Regions from separate parts of the Bacillus sp. FAU18 genome, predicted to be linked through region 1. Evidence: riboswitches for the same ligand, from Rfam matches in the RefSeq annotation. Region 1 holds a riboswitch; the other holds the start of a gene.
What was found. Region 1 has a riboswitch for S-adenosylmethionine ahead of AC0OMU_RS05000 (phosphoadenylyl-sulfate reductase). Riboswitches for the same ligand answer to the same signal wherever they lie in the genome.
Positions count from the first base shown of each region.

Region 2: it holds a riboswitch for S-adenosylmethionine, as region 1 does, so the genes downstream of both, metE (5-methyltetrahydropteroyltriglutamate--homocysteine S-methyltransferase) here and AC0OMU_RS05000 (phosphoadenylyl-sulfate reductase) in region 1, are expected to answer to the same signal.

Region 1 covers NZ_JBVYHZ010000003.1:899,654-910,396, reverse strand. The annotation lists gene rqcH (tRNA modification protein RqcH) at 1-1,298, shown strand, start outside; gene sirC (precorrin-2 dehydrogenase) at 1,338-1,826, opposite strand; gene sirB (sirohydrochlorin chelatase) at 1,807-2,592, opposite strand; gene cobA (uroporphyrinogen-III C-methyltransferase) at 2,595-3,368, opposite strand; gene cysC (adenylyl-sulfate kinase) at 3,467-4,060, opposite strand; gene sat (sulfate adenylyltransferase) at 4,073-5,221, opposite strand; gene cysP (sulfate permease) at 5,270-6,334, opposite strand; gene AC0OMU_RS05000 (phosphoadenylyl-sulfate reductase) at 6,346-7,047, opposite strand; SAM riboswitch class I at 7,209-7,314, opposite strand; gene pyrE (orotate phosphoribosyltransferase) at 7,459-8,091, opposite strand; gene pyrF (orotidine-5'-phosphate decarboxylase) at 8,088-8,807, opposite strand; gene AC0OMU_RS04985 (dihydroorotate dehydrogenase) at 8,776-9,711, opposite strand; gene pyrK (dihydroorotate oxidase B electron transfer subunit) at 9,711-10,481, opposite strand; gene carB (carbamoyl-phosphate synthase (glutamine-hydrolyzing) large subunit) at 10,478-10,743, opposite strand, start outside.
Region 2 covers NZ_JBVYHZ010000003.1:656,650-667,392, reverse strand. The annotation lists gene AC0OMU_RS03795 (ECF transporter S component) at 1-259, shown strand, start outside; gene AC0OMU_RS03790 (ABC transporter ATP-binding protein) at 246-1,889, shown strand; gene thiX (HMP/thiamine ABC transporter permease ThiX) at 1,864-2,628, shown strand; gene rsbRB (RsbT co-antagonist RsbRB) at 2,661-3,494, opposite strand; gene isp (serine protease Isp) at 3,717-4,676, shown strand; SAM riboswitch class I at 4,809-4,964, shown strand; gene metE (5-methyltetrahydropteroyltriglutamate--homocysteine S-methyltransferase) at 5,092-7,380, shown strand; gene AC0OMU_RS03765 (histidine phosphatase family protein) at 7,421-8,047, opposite strand; gene guaD (guanine deaminase) at 8,182-8,652, shown strand; gene ohrB (organic hydroperoxide resistance protein OhrB) at 8,985-9,395, opposite strand; gene ohrR (organic hydroperoxide resistance transcriptional regulator OhrR) at 9,538-9,981, shown strand; gene AC0OMU_RS03745 (organic hydroperoxide resistance protein) at 10,012-10,437, opposite strand; gene proA (glutamate-5-semialdehyde dehydrogenase) at 10,565-10,743, opposite strand, start outside.

The sequences.
Region 1 (10,743 bases):
TTATCGACGGACTTAAGCATTTATCGCCGTCAATGAACAGCTACCGTACAGTACTGCCCGGCCAAGATTATAAGCTTCCGCCTGCTCAGGACAAAATATCGCCTCTTGAGGCGTCAGAAGATGATATTTTGCGTCACCTCAGTTTTCAAGAAGGAAGGCTTGATAAACAAATTGTCGACCACTTTTCAGGCGTGTCTCCGCTTTTCGCCAAAGAAGCGGTTCACAGAGCAGGCCTTGCCAACAAAGTCACACTGCCAAAAGCGTTGCTGGCACTGTTTGCCGAAGTGAAAGAGCACCGTTTCATTCCCAACATTACGACTGTAAACGGAAAGGAATATTTTTATCTGCTGGAGCTGACTCATCTAAAGGGCGAAGCGCGCCGTTTTGATTCATTAAGCGAACTGCTCGACCGTTTTTATTTCGGAAAAGCTGAACGAGACCGAGTCAAACAGCAGGCTCAGGATCTTGAGCGTTTTGTTGTGAACGAACGGAAGAAGAATGCCAACAAAATCAAAAAATTAGAGAAAACCCTGGAGTATTCGGAAAACGCGAAGGAATTTCAGCTTTACGGGGAGCTTTTAACCGCTAATTTATATATGTTGAAAAAAGGTGATAAACAGGCTGAGGTCATCAATTATTATGATGAAGAAAGCCCGACAATCACGATTCCTTTAAACCCAAACAAAACGCCTTCTGAAAACGCACAGGCCTATTTCACGAAGTATCAGAAAGCGAAAAACTCGGTCGCAGTTGTCGAGGAGCAAATCAGGCTGGCACAGGAAGAGATCGAATATTTCGATCAGCTGATTCAGCAGCTTTCGTCCGCTTCTCCCCGGGATATCAGCGAAATCAGGGAAGAGCTTGTTGAGGGCAAATATTTGCGCCCTAAGCAGCAAAAAGGCCAGAAAAAGCAAAAACCGCACAATCCGGTGTTAGAAACATATGAATCCACCTCAGGCCTGACAATTTTAGTGGGTAAGAACAATCGTCAAAATGAATATTTAACGACCAGAGCGGCGGCCAGAGACGATATCTGGCTTCACACGAAGGACATTCCCGGCTCCCATGTTGTGATCAGAAGCAGTGAACCGGATGAGCAAACAATCATGGAAGCCGCGACAATTGCAGCTTATTTTTCAAAAGCTAAAGATTCAAGTTCAGTGCCTGTAGATTATACAAAAATCAGGCATGTCAAAAAACCAAACGGCGCGAAACCCGGTTTCGTCACCTATGACAGCCAGCATACCGTCTTTGTCACGCCTGATGCTGATACTGTCATCAAGCTCAAAAAAAGCTGAGCCGCATAAAGAAAAGCCAGAGCATACAAATGCTCTGGCTTATTTCTTTCTCCTCACCTGATAAAGCCTGTTCACTTCAGCAACAAAATCGCCGTCAATCAGCTTATCCACGTTTTCGGCAAGCTCTTTTGTGTGCTTTGGACTGGCTCCGCTTGTAGAAACAGACACAGTGACATGCCCTCTTTTTACGATTTTCGGCATATATACATTGCCAAGCTCAGCGTCACTGACACAATTAACAAGCTGAAAAGGCGAAGAGGATTGGGCAATTTCTTTGTTCACTTCCGCATTATCCGTCGCAGCAATAATTAAGAAAGCATTGAGATAATCTTCTTTTTCAATTGTCCGTTTTTCCCATTTGATACGTCGCTCTTCTGCCATTTGCTTGATTTCCGGTTCAACATCCGGACTGACGAGCGTTATATCAGCTCCCTCAGAAATCACCGTTTTCAGCCTTCTGAGAGCGATGCTGCCGCCCCCCGCAATGACAACCTTCTTCTTTTCCAGGCTAATGTGCAGCGGAAGCATATGAACCTCCATCAAAATCAAATTGTCCCTCAGAATTTGCCGCAGTTTCTCTTACACGGTTCAAAAATGCGTTTTTCACATGAGGATGAAAACCGATATAGGAAGAGAGGTAGACGTTCGGATTATGAGCTTTTAATTTCTGAACCTCTCGTTCGATTTCATTCATCAGCATACCCGTAAAAAGCAAATATGGAACGATAAAGGTTGTTATGCCGTCATCTTTTTTAAGTTCTGAAAAAACCTCTTTGTAATTCGGGCCGCATGCTGTCAAAAAGCACGGAATGACTTCCTTGACTGGAATCATTACCTGAAGAAGATTAGCAATACCGGTTACGTCTCTTTTGACATCTGGATCTGAACTTCCCCTTCCGATGAGTACCACTCTGGCATTTTCATATGGAACACCTATGTCTTTCATTCTGTGATATACAGCCTTGACTACTTCTTCGTCAATCCCGATCGGCTTTCCGTATGAAATGCGGACTGACGGATATCGGGATGCAGCACGGGCAATTTCTTCCGGAATATCATGTTTTGCATGCGCAGCTGTTAAAAGAAGCAGAGGCACCACTGCGATATGAGTGGCGCCTTGCTTCACACATGCTTCAAATCCTGTCTCAATTGCCGGCTCCTGAAGCTCTAAAAAGCTGATTTCTTGTACTGGCACAGAGATGTGGGCCTTGCATCCTTCCAAAAAGGCTGCGGCTTCTTGCTGCGCTTTTTTGACCCGGCTGCCATGGCCGACATATAAAATTGCTTGTTTCATTTTTACAACGCCTCGCTTAAATCTTGTTTTTTCAATTCAGATTCAAACCATTCCAGCTTATAGTGATAATTTACAACATTTCCAATGACAATTAAACTCGGATTTGTAATGTTTTCTTTTACCACCGTTTCTGAAAGGGTGTCAACTGTACAAAAAACAGATTTTTGCTTGTCCGTTGTTCCCCAATGAATAAAGGCTGCCGGCGTAGAACCATCCCGGCCGTTTTCAAGGAGTTTTCTTTCAATCTGCAGCACGTTTTTGATACCCATATAGATGACAAGTGTATCAATTCCTGTAGCCAGCGCTTTCCACTTTTCCTCAAAATCTTCTTCTTTTTTATAATGACCCGTTACAAAAGCGACGTTAGAGCCCGCCTCCCGATGAGTAACAGGAATCCCGGCATAAGCGGCTGCCGCGATTCCAGACGTAATGCCGGGGATGATTTCAAACGGAATTCCATTTTCAGAGAGGCATTCCGCTTCTTCCCCTCCTCTGCCGAACACAAAAGGGTCTCCGCCTTTCAGTCTGACAACCATTTTCCCTTTTTGCGCATACTTCACAAGAAATCGATTGATGGTTTCCTGCTTCATCGTATGAAAATCCGGAAGCTTCCCGCAGTAGATCAGGTCTGCTTGCTCTTTGGCATATTGTAAAATCTCTTTATTTACTAATCTGTCATATAAGATGACATCAGCTTTTTCAATGGCTTTCAGCGCTTTAATTGTCAGCAGATCAGGGTCACCGGGACCCGCTCCTACAATATATACTTTCCCCATCGTATTTCCCCCGATCTATTCGAGTTCTTCCAGAGCATTCGCTGTGATGATGTTCTCGCTTGCATTCCGGCACCTGAGAAGAACGCAGCAGATCATATTCAGCTCAATTTTTGTTTAACAAACTCGATCAGCTGATTTTTACACGCTTCACGGTCATGCTGTCCTGAATCAAGAACGAGCTCTGGAGCTTCCGGTTCTTCATAAGGAGAATCAATTCCTGTAAAGAACGGAATCTCGCCGTTTCTTGCTTTTTTGTAAAGCCCTTTCGGATCTCTTTGTTCACAAATATCAAGGTCGCATTTAATGTAGACTTCATTAAATTCGCCCGCTTCCACAAGCTCGCGAACCTGTTGTCTGTCCTCGCGGAAAGGAGAGATAAAAGCAGTAATCACAATGGTTCCCTGCTGAACAAAAAGCTTCGCCACCTCTCCGATTCGGCGGATGTTTTCTTTTCGGTCTTCATCAGAAAAACCAAGATCCTTATTTAAGCCGTGACGGATATTATCCCCGTCAAGCACAATCACTTGATAGCCTTGCTCAAACAATTCTCTCGCAGCGGCGTTGGCAATCGTTGATTTGCCTGAGCCGCTTAACCCTGTCAGCCAGAGAATGGAGCTTTTATGCTTGTTTTTTTGCTGGTACTCTTCTTTTGTGATAGAGGCTTCATGCCATACAATATCGCGATTTGTCACTGCCAGTCCTCCTTAAGATACGCCTACTTCTTCTTTTTTCTTCATCCCTTTGATTAACACTTCTACGACTTCTTTTCGACTGAATTCAGCAGGCGGCAGCACACCGTCTCTCAGCATGCCTCTTACCTTAGTGCCTGATAAAATGACGTGATGCTCTCTGCCATGAGGGCATGTTTTCGCTGTTCCCATATTTCCGCATTTTTTACAGAAGAAGCTGTGCTCGAATTTCAGCGGCGTAATCCCGAGTTCTTCAGGTTTAAATGTGTCAAACAGCTCCTGTGCTTCGTATGTTCCGTAATAGTCACCTACACCTGCATGATCACGGCCGACGATGAAATGTGTGCAGCCGTAGTTCTTTCTGACAAGCGCGTGGAAAATTGCTTCTCTCGGGCCTGCATAACGCATCGCCGCTAAAAAGACACCAAGGAAAACGCGATCTTTCGGGTAATAATGATCAAGAAGCACTTGGTAGCTTTCCATCCGTACATCAGCTGGAATGTCATCAGATTTTGTTTCGCCTACTAACGGATTCAAGAACAAGCCGTCTACTGTTTCAAGAGCCGTTTTTTGAATGTATTCATGCGCTCTGTGAACAGGGTTTCTTGTTTGGAAACCGACAATGGTTTCCCAGCCTTTTTCCGCAAACTGGCGTCTCGTTTCTGACGGTTCAAATGTAAATTCAGGGAACTGTTTTGAAGCTTTTTTAATCAACGTAATCGGTCCGCCGACATATGTATTGCCGCGGCTGAACAGCTTTTTAACACCAGGATGCTCCTGTTCATCTGTTTTGTACACATTGACAGCTTCTTTTTGTTTGTCAGGCACGTACAGGTCTTCGATTTGGATAACGCCGTATGTTTCTCCTTCATACGTTAACTTTACCGTTTCACCAAGTGACAGTTCCGCTGCTTTTTGCGCATCGACCGGAAGCGTGATCGGAAGAGACCAGACAACGCCGGAAGAAAGACGCATGTTTTCGACTACAGATACGTAATCTTTTTCATTAAAGAAACCTTCAATCGGGCTGTATGCACCGATACCGATCAATTCCAAATCCGCGAAAGAAATTAAATCAAGTTCAATTTCTTTTTGAATGCCGCTCACATCATATGATTCATCTACCCTGTTTACTAATGTTCCTCCGTGTGGTGCTAAGCTCATAATATCCATCTCCTCCTAGTTAACTTATAAAATTACTCAGATTAATGATCAGATTCCCCCGCCTTGTTCGTGGACTGAGCGTCTCTCTTTACGAATGGCCTTTGTCAGGCTGACGGCACCGCCCGCCGCTAAAAGCACACTTACCATGATAAAGATCGAATAATAATCTGCTTTTAAAAACAAGGATACAAGCAGATAAGAAATCGATAAAGATAAAAACGGCGATGCGATCCATACCTTCAGCATCGTTTGAACAACTTGTTTATGGAACACGTTCGGACCGTTTTTTGCCATGCCTATTCCGATAATAGACGATGACGTGACTTGCGCCAAGGGCACCGGCATCCCAAATACAGAACTGATGATCACAAGTCCTGCTCCTGTACCGGATAAGAGAATGCCTTCCCCTTTGGAGAATCTCGTAATTTTCTTCCCGTTTGTTTCTAGCACACGCCGGCCTAATAACAGTGCGCCAAGAGCAACAAAAGCTCCTCCATACAAGGTTCCTTTTCCGACATCAAGCACACCGGCAGCTACTAACGGGCCAACAGCATTCGCCACGTTATTCATGCCGGCAGAGAATGCTTCGAAAAATCCGGCAACTAACAAAACAATGCCGAGGATTTTTTGTTTTTTAGAAGATTTTACTTCAATCTTAAAATAACGAAACAGCTTAGATACGAAATAGGTGAAGCCGAAAGCGAACAGCGGGACAAAAACCCAAAATGACACAATGATCAGAAGATTGTTCACAAACAATACTTTATAAGCCACTCCCACGCCGACAACCGCCCCGACTGTTACTTCACTTGTCGACAAAGGAATGCCGAGCAGATTAGCAGTAAAGAGCGACAGGGCAGCAGCTCCAATAATGATGCAAACAATCGTCAGTGTAATCGTCTGCTCAGGAATAATGCCGGAGCTGATTGTTTTTACAACCTCGCCTCCGCCAATGACCGCCCCGGCAAAGACACCGACTGCGCATAGGATCAAAGCGTAGGTTTTCTTTTTGATGGCTCCGGAGCCGTAAGCAACCCCCATCGAAGCTGCAGCGCCGCTTGCACCAATATTCATCGCAAAAAACAAGCTAAATAAAATAGCGGCTAATTCCATTTTGCAGCTCCTTATTCATGCAGTCCGCATTCTGTTTTCGCCATACCATTCCATCTGCCTGAGCGCAAATCCTCTGCTGTAAAAGCGGGAGCAGTGCAAGGCGCACAGCCAATACTTGGATATCCTTGGTCATGAAGCGGATTGTAGTCCAGTTCATTCCGGGATGTGTATCTCCAAATGTCTTTCCAAGTCCAATGGATAAGCGGGCAAACTTTTACTGACTTGAATTTTTCATCTTTGTTTAAGAAATTCGTATTGGCACGGCTTGGCCCTTGATCACGGCGCAGGCCGGAAAGCCAGGCTGGATGTCCTGAAAGCGCCTCTCTTAAAGGAACGACCTTTCTAAGATAGCAACACTGATTCGGCTCTCTTTCCCACAGCTTGTCACCATGTTCTTCGGCTTGTTCCTCAAGGGTGAGGTCTGGTTTTTTCAGGATGATATTAAGACCCGGATAACGCTCTTTCACTCGTTCAATTGTTTCATAGGTTTCTTTAAAATGAAGTCCTGTATCAAGAAACACAATCTCTGCGTCTTTTTTCACTTTATAAATTAAGTCAATCAGAACGATTCCCTCAATTCCGAAACTGCAGGCATAAACAAGCTGATTGCCGTAATGGCCGTATGCCCATTTTAAAACTGACAGCGCTCCTTTATAAGGATCGTCTTCCGGAAATGTAATCGTTGGTTCTTCCCAATTATCATACGTTAACATTTCTTCTTTCCTCCTTTCGGAGACAAACAAACAGTAGCTTTCTGCCGGTTGTCTTTTCCCATGTAATGTGATTCGCGGCTGCTGATATACAGATAGCCTTTTTACCTCTTAAAATAAAAAACTTTCAATCCGGCGGAAAGAAAGACAGGAACAGCATGCAGCCCTTATCTTTCAAAATGGAATTCATTTTGCTGGAAGTAGCACCTTACAAACTATGCAGGTTGCCGGGCTTCATAGGTCCAGTCCCTCAGCCGCTCTTGATAAGTTTTTAGATTTGTAGTAAATTTTAGCACAATTCTAACATAAGTCAACCCGACTTTTTTTATAGGATTAATAAAAAAACAGGCCTCATAGCCTGTTTTCAAGTACAGCAAGGCTTTGAAGCCTCTTTACATCATTTGAATTTATTTTTTATTTTTTAAACCAATCTTTTGACTCGGGATTTCGTTTCCATGTTTGCAGCTTTTTTAGATCATCTGAATGAATATTTCCGTTTTCAAGCGCGACCTCTGTGAGCGTATCATAATCAGTTAATGAGTAGTATGGCAGTTCTGCCTTTGCGAAGGCTTCCTCCGCTTTTGGAAGTCCGTACGTAAAGATTGAGACGACACCAAGCACTTCACAGCCGGCCGCTTGTAGAGCTGCACAAGCTTCAAGCACGCTGCCTCCTGTGGAAATTAAGTCTTCAATGACGACTGTTTTTTGCCCTTCTTGCACAGCTCCCTCAATCTGATTGCCTTTTCCGTGCGCCTTCGGCTTGCTCCTCACATAACACATCGGAAGATTCAAACGGTCAGCCGCAAGAGCAGCATGAGGAATACCGGCAGTTGCTGTTCCCGCAATCATTTCAGCTTCAGGAAAATGCTCTTTGACAAGCTTGCTGATACCTGAGGCAACTTCGTTTCTGACCTCTGGGAAAGATAGCGTAAGGCGGTTGTCACAGTAGATTGGTGATAAAATGCCGCTTGCCCATGTGAACGGCTCGTTCGGGCGTAAAAATACAGCTTGGATGTCTAATAGATGTTTTGCGATGATTTGTTTCAAGATTTGATTCCCTCCCATTCAAGTCTGACAGCCTTATAGGCTTTTACCGGGTCTTCCGCTTTTGTAATCGAGCGTCCTACTACAATCGCTGATGAACCTTTCTCTCTTGCAATGGCAGGCGTCGCTACGCGGACTTGGTCATTCGCAGCGTCCTCTGACATTCTGATCCCCGGAGTGACAGTCAGAAATGAAGGCGACACCGCTTGGTAAATGGCTTTTGCTTCATGAACAGAGCAGACCACTCCATCCAGTCCGCTTTCTTCCGCCTGTTTGCTGTAGTGCACAACCGTATCAATCAGAGACTTTTCAATCAGCAGTTCATCTTTCATGATTTGTTCAGATGTGCTTGTCAGCTGGGTTACCGCGATAAGTGACGGACGTTTTTTTCCAGTCGGCGTACCTTCTTCTAAGCCTTCGAGAGCTGCCTGCATCATTTTTTTGCCCCCGGCCGCATGAACATTGACGAGGTCTACTCCAAGACTGGCAAGGCGCTTCATCGCTTTGTTTACAGTAGTCGGGATGTCATGAAGCTTGAGATCTAAAAACAGCTCGCAGTTTCTTTCTTTTAATTGTTTCACGATCGATGGCCCTTCTTGATAAAAAAGCTCCATTCCAACCTTTACAAATAACGGTTCTTGCTGAAAAGGCGCTAAGAACGCAAGTGTTTCTTCAGCTGATGCAAAATCAAGCGCGATGATGGGCAGGTTGTTTTTCATGATTCCAGCTCCTTCCGATGCATTCTTCAATTGATTGATAGCCGTATTGGCGCAAAACAGATGGGAGCTGTTCAATAATCTCTGGACATGCAAAAGGATTCACGAAGTTTGCTGTTCCGACAGCGACTGCGCTTGCTCCCGCGAGAAGAAATTCCAGGGCATCTTCAGCCGTCTGCACGCCTCCCATTCCGATAATCGGGATGTTGACCGCCTGGCTGACTTCATACACCATGCGAATGGCAACCGACTTCACAGCAGGGCCTGAAAGTCCCCCTGTTTTATTCGCTAATATCGGTTTGCCAGTTTTTAAATCGAGTCTCATGCCGATTAGTGTGTTGATCATCGTAAGACCGTCCGCTCCCGCTTCCTCGATCGCTAATGCAATTTCTGTGATATTAGCCACGTTCGGGGAAAGCTTCACATAAACGGGTACATCCGAAACCTCTTTCACCGCTTTTGTCAAATCGGCAGCCATCTCAGGATTCGTGCCAAAAGCGATTCCGCCTGTTTTCACATTCGGGCAGGAAATATTTAATTCAAGAGCATGAACATTAGGCGCTTTGCTGATATGCTCTGCGACTTCAACATAATCCTCGACTTGAGAACCTGCGACATTGGCAATGATCGGCATATCAAACTGCTCAAGCCACGGCAGCTCATTATGCAACACGCTATCCAGCCCCGGATTTTGGAGACCGATCGCATTGAGCATTCCAGCACCAGTCTCAGCTACCCGCGGCGTCGGGTTCCCAAAGCGTGGCTCCTTTGTCGTAGCCTTAATCATGATGGCTCCAAGACAAGACAAATCATAAAAACGTGAAAATTCTTTTCCAAAACCGAAGCAGCCTGATGCAGGAATGATTGGGTTTTTCAAATCAAGTCCCGGCAATTTCACCTCTAGCATTACAGCGCCACCTCCTGAGCTTTAAATACAGGCCCGTCGAGACATACTTTTACATAGGATGTCTCACTTTCGTTTGTATGGCACACACACGCGAAGCATGCGCCGATTCCGCAGCCCATTCGTTCCTCCATCGACAGATATACTTCTTTATGGGCATATTCCTGTTTTAACGCCTTGAGCATCGGTGTCGGCCCGCAGCTGAGGAGGATATCAAACTCTAGATTTTTCCGTTTAATCACATCTGTGACAAATCCGGTTTCCCCGTAGCTTCCGTCAGCTGTTGCCACATACGTGTCTCCATACTGCCGGCATTCTTCCTCGTAAAAAACATCCTTTGCCGATTGGAATCCTAAAACGTGGATGACATTAACCCCTTTTTCATTCAAGCGTTTCGACAGCTCTTGGAGAGGCGGCACACCTACTCCGCCTCCTACCAGCAAAGCCGTCTTTCCGGGTTGAACTTCATTAACAGGAAAGCCATTTCCCAAAGGCCCGAGGACATCCACAAGTTCTCCCTGCTGCTTCAGTGACAAGAGTCTTGTCCCTTCCCCATCTACCCGATAAATGATGGTGACTTCATTTTTTTCAAAGTTGACGTCTGCGATGCTGATTGGTCTTCTCAAAAGAGGCGTAATCGCTTCGCTCACTTTAAGATGAAGGAACTGTCCAGGGGTTGTAAACCCTTGGACAAGCTCCCCTTTCAGAACCATTTGATACACCCGGTCTGCAATTTGCTGGTTAGAACATACTGTCAAATACGCTTTTTTCATATAGTGACTGCCGCCTCCTGATTTGTGTTGACTGCCGGCATTTGATCAGCACGGAATGTCATGCTTTCCAGCACTCGCAATATCGCCTCTGCCGTATCTAAAGATGTTAGGCAGGCAACACCATTTTCTACTGATTCACGTCTGATTCTAAAACCATCTCTTGCCGGCTGCTTTCCTTTTGTCAGCGTATTGATGACAAACTGCGCTTCTCCGTTTCTGATGACGTCAAGCAAGTTCGGGCCATCCTGACCGATTTTTCCGA
Region 2 (10,743 bases), 240 kb from region 1:
TGTCCTTATGCTGGCCGGTATGGGGTCTTCAGTAGCCAGCTTTATCTATGATCTCTTTGTTTCTGGCTATGCAGCCTATTCACCAGGTTATCTGCTCATTATGCTTGTGATCCGCCTCATTTCCGGCGCGCTTTTGGCGGGGCTTCTCGGAAAAGCTGTCAGCGACTCTCTCGCTTATACAGGTGTGTTAAACGGAATGGCACTCGGAAAGGAACTGAAAAAGAAACGGAAGCGGGCGTCAGAACATGCAAGCCTTTGATGAGCTTCTGACGGTTGAGCAGCTCAGCTTCTCTTATGAAGAAGACGAGAAACCGGTTTTTCAAGACATTTCGTTTGAGCTTCAAAAAGGAGAATGTGTTTTATTATTAGGACCGAGCGGATGCGGTAAAAGCTCGCTCGCCCTTTGTTTAAACGGTCTATATCCGGAGGCTTGCGACGGCATTCAGTCCGGACATGCATTTCTATTTCAAAAGCCGGTCACAGATGCTGAAACCTCCGAAACGATTGCTCAGCATGCCGGGGTCGTTTTTCAGGATCCTGATCAGCAGTTCTGCATGCTGACGGTGGAGGACGAAATAGCGTTCGGGCTGGAAAATCTGCAAGTTCCAAAAGAAGCAATGACAGAGAAAATCAACGCCGTATTAGAAAAATTACGCATTACCCATTTAAAAGAAAAAACGATCTCAACCCTTTCAGGAGGACAAAAGCAGAAAGTGGCTCTCGCCTGTATTTTGGCGATGGAGCCTGAGCTTATTATTTTAGATGAGCCGACCTCTCTTTTAGACCCTTTCTCAGCACGGGAGTTCGTTCATCTGATGAAAGATCTTCAGCGGGAAAAAGGTTTCAGCCTCCTCGTCATTGAGCACCAGCTTGATGAATGGGCGCCTTGGATTGAGAGAACGATCGTGCTCGACAAATCAGGCAAAAAGGCGCTGGATGGCCTGACGAAAAATCTATTTCAGCATGAAGCGGAGACACTAAAGAAATTGGGCATCGCCATTCCAAAGGTCTGTCATCTGCAGGAAAAGCTGAGTATGCCGTTTACTTTATCAAAAGAGATGCTGTTCAAAGAGCCTATTCCTGCCGGGCATGCCAAAAAGAAGAAAGCCCCTTCTGGGGAGAGTGTGCTTGAAGTCAGCAGCCTTTCGTTCGCGAGAGGACCGCAGGCGATTTTCAAAGACATCAGCTTTTCGTTGCGCGAAGGTTCTTTAACGGCGCTTGTCGGTCCGAACGGAACTGGAAAATCGACGCTCCTATCAGTTTTGGCCCGTCTCATGAAACCGCAAAGCGGCAAAATCCTTCTTAATGACCAGCCGCTGCAGAAATATAAAGAAAAAGAATTGCGTAAACGGATGGGATTTGTTTTTCAAAACCCTGAGCATCAATTCGTCACCGATACGGTGTATGACGAGCTTCTGTTCGGCCAGAAAGCAAATGCTGAAACTGAGAAAAAAGCGCAACACCTGCTGCAGCGTTTTGGTCTTGCGCATTTGGCTGATCATCATCCGTTTGCGATCAGCCAAGGGCAAAAACGGCGACTGAGCGTTGCTACTATGCTCATGCATGACGTAAAGGTTTTATTATTAGACGAACCAACCTTTGGCCAGGACGCCCGCACAGCGGCTGAATGCATGGAAATGATTCAGCGTATCAAGGCAGAGGGAACCGCTGTCCTTATAATTACACACGATATGGAGCTAGTCTCTTCGTATGCTGACAGCGTGCTTGTGCTTCACGATACGGGCCTGGCCTTTGACGGATCTCCAGCGCAGTTGTTTTCTCAAGAAACAGGGCTTGTCCAAAAAGCAAAGCTCACCCTTCCCCTTCTATATGAATGGATGGCATATCAAGAGGAGGTGCGTGATGAAGCAGCCGTTACATCTCATTAATCCGACTGTGAAAGCGGCGGCGGTTTTTTGTTGTGTCGTCATGCTGTCGTTTATTTACAACCCTTACACTCCGGCATGTTTTTATATCATCATCGTTGCGGGCGTTCTACTGGCGGCCGGAATCCCATTGAAAAAATGGCTGTTGTTTACGATTCCGTTTTTGATTTTAGCATTCGGATGCGTGTGGACAGCCGCAGTTTTTGGAAAGGTGCCGACAACACCGGATAATTTTTTGTTTCAAGCAGGCCCTATCTCAATTAACAGCGATAATGTGTCTGTCGGCATCTCTCTCGGGTTTCGTATTTTATGCTTCTCCGCCTTATCGATGATGTTTGTTTTTACAACCGATCCGATTTTATTTATGCTGAGCCTTGTCCAGCAGTGCAGGCTCTCACCAAAGCTCGCGTACGGTGTCATTGCAGGCTTTCGCTTTCTTCCGCTGCTAAAGGATGAGGTCCAGCTGATTCAGCAGGCTCATAAAATCAGAGGAGGAGCGGCGGAGAGCGGCATCATTAATAAAATCAGTGCGTTAAAACGATATACCATACCGCTATTGGCAAGCGCCATCAGAAAAGCGGAACGGACAGCGCTTGCGATGGAATCGAAAGGTTTTACAGGAAGCAGAAACCGGACATATTACAGGACATTGAGCGTGAACCGGCGCGACTGGCTGTTCTTTTGCCTCGTTCTCTTGTTATTCGCAGGATCTTTTCTCGTATCTTTCTGTTTTGCCTCATAAAAAATCCGCTATCGACGATAGCGGATTTTTTCTTATTGATGATAATTTAATGCTTGGGCAAGGTTGGTTTTAATAGTAATATTCGAAAAGTCAATCCCCAGCTGTACAGCAGTTTGCGCAATTTCAGGCCTGATTCCTGACAGGGTTGACCGGACACCGATCAGATTAAGCGCCTCAATCAATTTAAAGATCTGGTGCGCCACCATCGTATCCACCACAACAACACCTGACAGATCGATTAACAGATGCTCCACACGTCTTTTCGCACAAGCTTGAAGCGTGTTTTCCAGAATAAACTTCGCCCGTTCGGTATCAATGTCACCGACAAGCGGCAGCAGAGCTGTTGATTTGCTCAGGGTAATGACAGGTGAGCTTAATTCCAATATCATTTCTCTTTGGGCGTTTAATTGCTGCTTGGCATTCATTTCAGCGTGATCAACGAATGTATAAATGGTGAAATCAAATACTTTTACAATCAAATCTGCCCATTTTTGCTTCTCTCCCGGTTCAAACGCTGATTCATTTTCTTCTGCGAACTTCTCAAAATACTTCGTATATAATCTCCTGTTTCTCATAAACTCCCGAATGACATACTGAACCGGTGTGTCGAGATGTTTTTGATCGTTGGTCAGCTCAATGACCCACTCTTGAAACTCTTCGAGAAATTGTTTTTCCGGTAAAACATACATGTAATTCAGATGCCGGTAAAATTCTCTGTCCTGCTCTTTCAATTCTTCCGTTACTGTTGCATTATGTAGGGCGTAAAGCGAATTCGGATCACTTTCCTCCATCGTTTCAATCCATTCCTCGGCCATTTGTTCCACATGCTCTGAAAAAAATGCATATAATTTTTCATTCAGTTTCATGACACTGCTCCTTTCCCCAACACTATTATAACTTGACTTACAGTTGAATCCCAGTCATACACGCCGAAGCCATCCAATATTTTGAAGATTACTAATTCTTTGGTGTGTATCCTATTTTTTCAAAATGCTTCAAATGGCTCTGTCCGAGCGCTTGCTTTTTTCATATAATATGAGGCAACACCCTTGAATCCACTTGAAAGCATAAAAAAGGAGGGCTTTTTTATGAATGGTGAAATCCGCTTGATCCCGTATGTGACGAATGAGCAGATCATGGATGTAAACGAGCTTCCTGAGGGCATTAAAGTGATTAAGGCGCCAGAAATGTGGGCAAAAGGGGTAAAAGGCAAAAATATTAAAGTTGCTGTATTAGACACGGGCTGCGACACAAGCCACCCTGATTTAAAAAATCAAATCATCGGCGGAAAGAACTTCACGGATGACGACGGCGGCAAGGAAGATGCGATTTCCGACTACAACGGACACGGCACACACGTCGCCGGAACAATTGCAGCTAATGATTCAAACGGAGGCATTGCCGGAGTCGCGCCTGAGGCAAGCCTATTGATTGTGAAGGTTCTTGGCGGCGAGAACGGCAGCGGACAATACGAATGGATAATTAACGGCATCAACTACGCGGTGGAACAGAAAGTCGACATCATCTCAATGTCCCTTGGAGGGCCAAGCGATGTGCCAGAGCTAAAAGAAGCAGTGAAAAACGCAGTGAAAAACGGAGTGCTTGTCGTTTGTGCAGCGGGAAATGAAGGTGACGGCGACGAACGCACAGAAGAGCTTTCCTACCCCGCAGCTTATAATGAAGTGATTGCAGTTGGATCTGTTTCTGTAGCGCGAGAATTGTCAGAATTTTCTAACGCAAATAAAGAGATTGACCTTGTGGCACCAGGAGAAAACATCTTATCCACCCTTCCCAACAAGAAGTACGGTAAGCTGACCGGCACTTCAATGGCTGCCCCTCATGTCAGCGGTGCGCTTGCTTTAATCAAAAGCTATGAAGAAGAATCATTTCAAAGAAAGCTTTCTGAATCTGAGGTTTTCGCACAGCTAATCCGCAGGACACTTCCTCTTGATATTGCAAAAACGCTGGCAGGCAATGGATTCCTGTATTTAACAGCTCCTGATGAGCTCGCAGAAAAAGCAGAGCAATCACATTTGTTGACCCTATAAGATTATTTTTCTTATATAATATACACCACATCATGTAAATAAAAATTTCAAATTCTATGTTGACAATGAATTTGAATTACTGTTAAGATTACCAACAAATGATTCAACTTTTCAAAAAATTAATAACATTTTCTCTTATCGAGAGTTGGGCGAGGGATTGGCCTTTTGACCCCAACAGCAACCGACCGTAATGCCATTGTGAAATGGGGCGCACTGCTTTTCGCGCCGAGACTGATGTCTCATAAGGCACGGTGCTAATTCCATCAGATTGTGTCTGAGAGATGAGAGAGGCAGTGTTTTACGTAGAAAAGCCTCTTTCTCTCATGGGAAAGAGGCTTTTTGTTGTGAGAAAACCTCTTAGCAGCCTGTATCCGCGGGTTAAAGAGAGTGTTTTACATATAAAGGAGGAGAAACAATGACAACCATCAAAACATCGAATTTAGGATTTCCGAGAATCGGACTGAACCGGGAATGGAAAAAAGCACTTGAAGCGTATTGGAAAGGCAGTACTGATAAAGATACGTTTTTAAAGCAAATCGACGAACTATTTTTATCCGCAGTAAAAACACAAATTGACCAGCAGATTGATGTTGTGCCTGTTTCTGATTTCACACAGTATGACCATGTACTCGACACAGCAGTCAGCTTCAACTGGATCCCGAAACGGTTCAGACATTTGACTGACGCTACCGATACATACTTCGCTATCGCCCGCGGAATCAAAGACGCTGTATCTAGTGAAATGACAAAATGGTTTAATACAAATTACCATTACATCGTTCCGGAATATGACGAGAGCATTGAGTTCCGTCTGACAAGAAACAAACAACTCGAAGATTATCGCCGGATCAAACAGGAATACGGTGTGGAAACAAAGCCTGTGATTGTCGGCCCTTATACGTTCGTTACGCTCGCTAAAGGCTATGAACCGTCCGAAGCAAAAGCGATCCAAAAACGCCTTGTGCCATTATATGTACAGCTTTTGAAAGAGCTTGAAGAAGAAGGCGTAAAATGGGTTCAAATCGATGAGCCGGCGCTCGTTACCGCCTCTAGTGAAGATGTCCGCGGCGCAAAAGAGTTATTTGAAAGCATTACAAGTGAGCTTTCATCCTTGAATGTGCTTTTGCAGACGTATTTTGATTCTGTTGATGCGTATGAAGAGCTGATCTCTTACCCGGTTCAGGGAATTGGCCTTGATTTCGTTCACGACAAAGGCAGAAACCTAGAACAGCTTAAAACACATGGTTTTCCGACAGACAAAGTGCTGGCAGCCGGCGTTATCGACGGACGCAACATTTGGAAAGCGGACCTTGAAGAGCGTCTCGATGCCGTTCTTGATATTCTCAGCATTGCAAAAGTTGATGAACTGTGGATTCAGCCTTCCAGCAGCCTGCTACATGTTCCGGTAGCGAAACACCCTGATGAGCATTTGGAAAAAGACCTATTGAACGGATTGTCCTACGCAAAAGAGAAGCTGGCCGAGCTGACAGCTTTGAAAGAAGGTTTAGTATCAGGAAAAGCGGCGATCAGCGAAGAGATTCAGCAGGCTAAGGCTGATATCCAGGCGCTTAAACAGTTTGCAACAGGCGCCAATTCTGAACAAAAGAAAGAGCTTGAGCAATTAACTGATAAAGACTTCAAGCGTCCGATTCCGTTTGAAGAACGTTTAGCCCTGCAAAATGAATCTCTCGGCCTTCCGCTTTTGCCGACGACAACGATCGGCAGCTTCCCGCAGTCTGCTGAAGTGCGGAGCGCACGCCAAAAATGGCGGAAAGCTGAGTGGTCCGATGAACAGTATCAAAACTTTATCAATGCGGAAACAAAAAGATGGATTGATATTCAGGAAGAATTGGAGCTTGATGTCCTTGTTCACGGCGAATTTGAACGGACAGACATGGTCGAATACTTCGGTGAAAAGCTGGCCGGTTTCGCCTTCACTAAATATGCCTGGGTTCAATCATACGGCTCACGCTGTGTCCGCCCGCCAGTCATTTACGGAGATGTTGAATTTATTGAACCGATGACAGTGAAAGACACAGTCTACGCACAGTCATTGACTTCCAAGCATGTGAAAGGAATGCTGACGGGCCCGGTTACAATCTTAAACTGGTCTTTCCCTCGAAACGACATCTCGAGGAAAGAAATCGCCTTCCAAATCGGGCTTGCCCTTCGCAAAGAAGTTAAAGCGCTTGAAGACGCAGGCATTCAAATCATTCAAGTCGATGAACCAGCGCTGCGTGAAGGCCTTCCATTGAAAACCCGCGATTGGGATGAGTATTTGACTTGGGCGGCAGAAGCATTCAGATTAACCACTTCTTCCGTGAAAAACGAGACACAAATTCATACACATATGTGCTACAGCAACTTCGAAGATATCGTTGATACAATCAATGATCTTGATGCCGATGTGATTACAATCGAACATAGCAGAAGCCACGGAGGATTTTTAGATTACTTAAAAAACCACCCGTATTTGAAAGGGCTTGGCCTTGGTGTATATGACATTCACAGCCCTCGTGTGCCGTCAACTGAAGAAATGTACAATATTATCGTTGATGCGCTTGCCGTCTGTCCGACTGACCGCTTCTGGGTAAATCCGGACTGCGGATTGAAAACAAGACAGCAGGAAGAAACGGTTGCAGCATTGAAAAACATGGTTGAAGCCGCAAAACAGGCAAGAGCACAGCAGACACAGCTAGTATAATTTGAAAAAACCATCTGCATTTGGCAGATGGTTTTTTCTATTAGAAAGCGGAAATCGGTTTCCGATGCTTCCCGTCCGCTTCTATTATTATTTCGGCAGTTCCATTTTCATCAAATTCCACAAGGCTCAATGATGTATCATGTATGTAAGCAGAATTCCATATGTCATTAACGCGTCTTCCCTTTATGATATTTAACAGCATTAATATAAAGACAGAATGGGTAACCAAGAGAACATTACCGGAAGAATGGCTGTCTAAAATCGTTTGGAGAGCCAGCCTTACCCGGTTTTCAAAGTCAAAAAACGTTTCACTTCCCAGCTGGCGATAAGCTTCAGGATAATGAAAATAAGCGTGAAAAAGATCTGGTTCGTCCCTTTCAATATCCTCTTGTTTTTTCCCTTCCCATGAGCCCAGTGACATTTCTCTGAACATATGATCTATCACCAGCGGGAGCCTGCGCGACCCTAGTGCGGTTTTTGCTGTCTCTTCTGTCCGCTTGCTCGGGCTGATGTATACCTGATTCATTTCAATATCCTTCAGACGCTCCCCAAGAGCACGGGCATTGTACAGCCCAAGTTCTGTTAAATCAGAATCCATCCAGCCCTGCATCCGTTTTTCTACGTTCCATTGGGTCTGTCCGTGTCTGGCAATATATAAATGCAGCATGATTACCCCTCCTCTTTTCTCCTCTTATCTTAGCAAATCCCCCAAAAACTTTGTTTATTTTACACTTTTTTGAGAATGTTCTTTGCCCTTTTTTCGGCTATACTAATAACACTCTATTGACAGGAGGGATTGGGATGAATCATGAAACGTTCTTAAAACGGGCTGTCACTCTCGCATGTGAAGGAGTGAATGCAGGAATCGGCGGGCCTTTTGGAGCCGTTATCGTGAAAGACGGAGTCATTATTGCCGAGGGACAGAACAACGTCACAACAAGCAATGATCCGACTGCCCACGCGGAAGTCACTGCTATTCGGAAAGCCTGTAAGGTGCTAGGAGCATACCAGCTTGATGACTGCATTTTGTATACGAGCTGTGAACCATGCCCAATGTGCTTGGGCGCCATCTACTGGGCCCGGCCTAAAGCCGTTTTCTATGCAGCTGAGCACACTGACGCTGCCGAAGCCGGGTTTGATGATTCATTCATTTATAAAGAAATTGATAAACCTGCTGAAGAAAGAACGATCCCCTTTTATCAAGTGACTCTTATGGAGCATTTATCCCCGTTTCAGGCATGGCGGGATTTTGCCAACAAGAAAGAATATTAAAAGGATCAGGCATGTGCGGCCTGGTCCTAGTTATTTCTCCAAGTAGCCGCTTTGCCCTGTGCAAATACAAAACAGCAATCATACGAGCCGGAATTCAGCTTGGCAGACACCGAGCCAGCCGCCCCCTTCATCTGTAACTTTTGCAGGCTTTAAACGCTGTGATCGCTTATCTGACGTTTTATCAATAATCTGTGCCCACTCCTACCCCGTTCCGCGTCAATTCATAATGGATATAAGTCTGAATCCATTTATAAGAAATGTCTCAGACCTCGAAAAGATCACACCCGCTCCGACACAAAAAAACATCCTGAGAACCCTCAGGATGCCGGTCATTATTTTAATTCTAGTTTTACATCAACATTTCCTCTGGTTGCCTTTGAGTAAGGACAGAATTCATGAGCGGCGTTGACAAGCTCTTGTGCCTTTTCCCGATCTAAATCTTTCGTGTTCACAACAAGTGTGACACCAATTTTAAACCCGCCGTCGCTCTCATCCTTCATGAGGCTGACCTGCCCTTCAATCTCCGAATCAATTTCGATATTCTGCTCTTTGGCTACGTGTTCGAGCGCGCCGCCGAAGCATGCAGCATACCCTGCCGCAAAGAGCTGTTCCGGATTTGTGCCGGTTTGTCCTTCTTTTTTGGCATTTGGCATGACAATATCAAAATCAAGAACACCGTCATCTGATGTAATATGTCCTGCCCGTCCGCCTCGCGCGGTTACTTTTGCTGTAAATAGTGACATATTTCCCAACCTCCTTATTTGTATCTAGTTGTTATATTTCCCTTTCTGATCTTTTTAAACATGCTAAGTTTGCCGAGAATAGGAAAAGTGAGGTTTTTCAGATACAATAGAATCGAATGACAAAAAAGAGTTGGTGAACAAAATGGAAAATAAATTTGATCATATGAAATTGGAGAATCAGCTTTGTTTTTTGCTATATGCGAGTTCGCGGGAAATGACAAAGCAATACAAGCCGCTGCTTGATAAGCTGAATATAACATACCCTCAATATTTGGCTTTGCTATTGTTATGGGAACATGAAACGCTTACTGTCAAAAAAATGGGCGAACAGCTGTATTTAGATTCAGGGACGCTCACTCCGATGCTTAAACGAATGGAACAACAGGGTTTGATTACGAGAAAAAGATCTGAAGAGGATGAGCGGTCCGTGTTGATCAGCCTGACAGAGGACGGAGCGTTATTAAAAGAAAAAGCGGTTGATATTCCAGAGACAATTCTGGGGCTCTCAAAGCAGTCTGGGGAGGATCTCAAACAGTTAAAATCCGCTCTATATACATTGCTGGAAACACTTCATCAAAAAAATTGAGGATGCCTTGTACAGGCATCCTCTTTTTATTTATTCAGCAACTTCAAGTGTCACATCAATATTTCCGGAGGTTGCTTTTGAATACGGGCAGACGCCGTGCGCTTTTTTCACAAGCGCCTCCAATTCTGATGCACTGACTCCTTCTCCTTTTACTTGCAGCGTCACACCCAGCTTATAGCCCTGGTCTGCTTCATCCTTTAACAGGCTTACATTCGCCGTAACCTCTGTCTCTACTTTTACCCGTTCTGTTCTTGCGACAAGCTGCAGGGCGCTGTCAAAGCAAGCTGCATAACCTGCTGCAAACAGCTGCTCTGGATTTGTCGCTTTTTCTAATTTCTTGGCTCTCGGTGTCCCCGGCATTGCGACATCAAGCTCAAGAACGCGGTCTGATGAAATGACCTTTCCTTCTCTTCCTCCTACCGCTGAAACAGTTGCTGTAAATAATGGCTGACTCATTTTTCATTCCCCCAATATATTTTATACAATTGAATTGTACACAATTAAATTTGATATGTCAATTTTTCTCGTATAAAAAAAAGCTAATCTCGTTACGAGATTAGCTTTTTCATTGAACATTGCCCCGCTATTCACGGATTTGCCCAGTTCCTTTAATGATGTATTTTGTAGAAGTAAGTGCAGGAAGCCCCATCGGTCCTCTTGCATGAAGCTTTTGCGTGCTGATGCCGATTTCGGCTCCGTAGCCGAATTCAAAGCCGTCGGTAAAGCGGGTTGACGCGTTATGATAGACAGCGGCAGCATCGA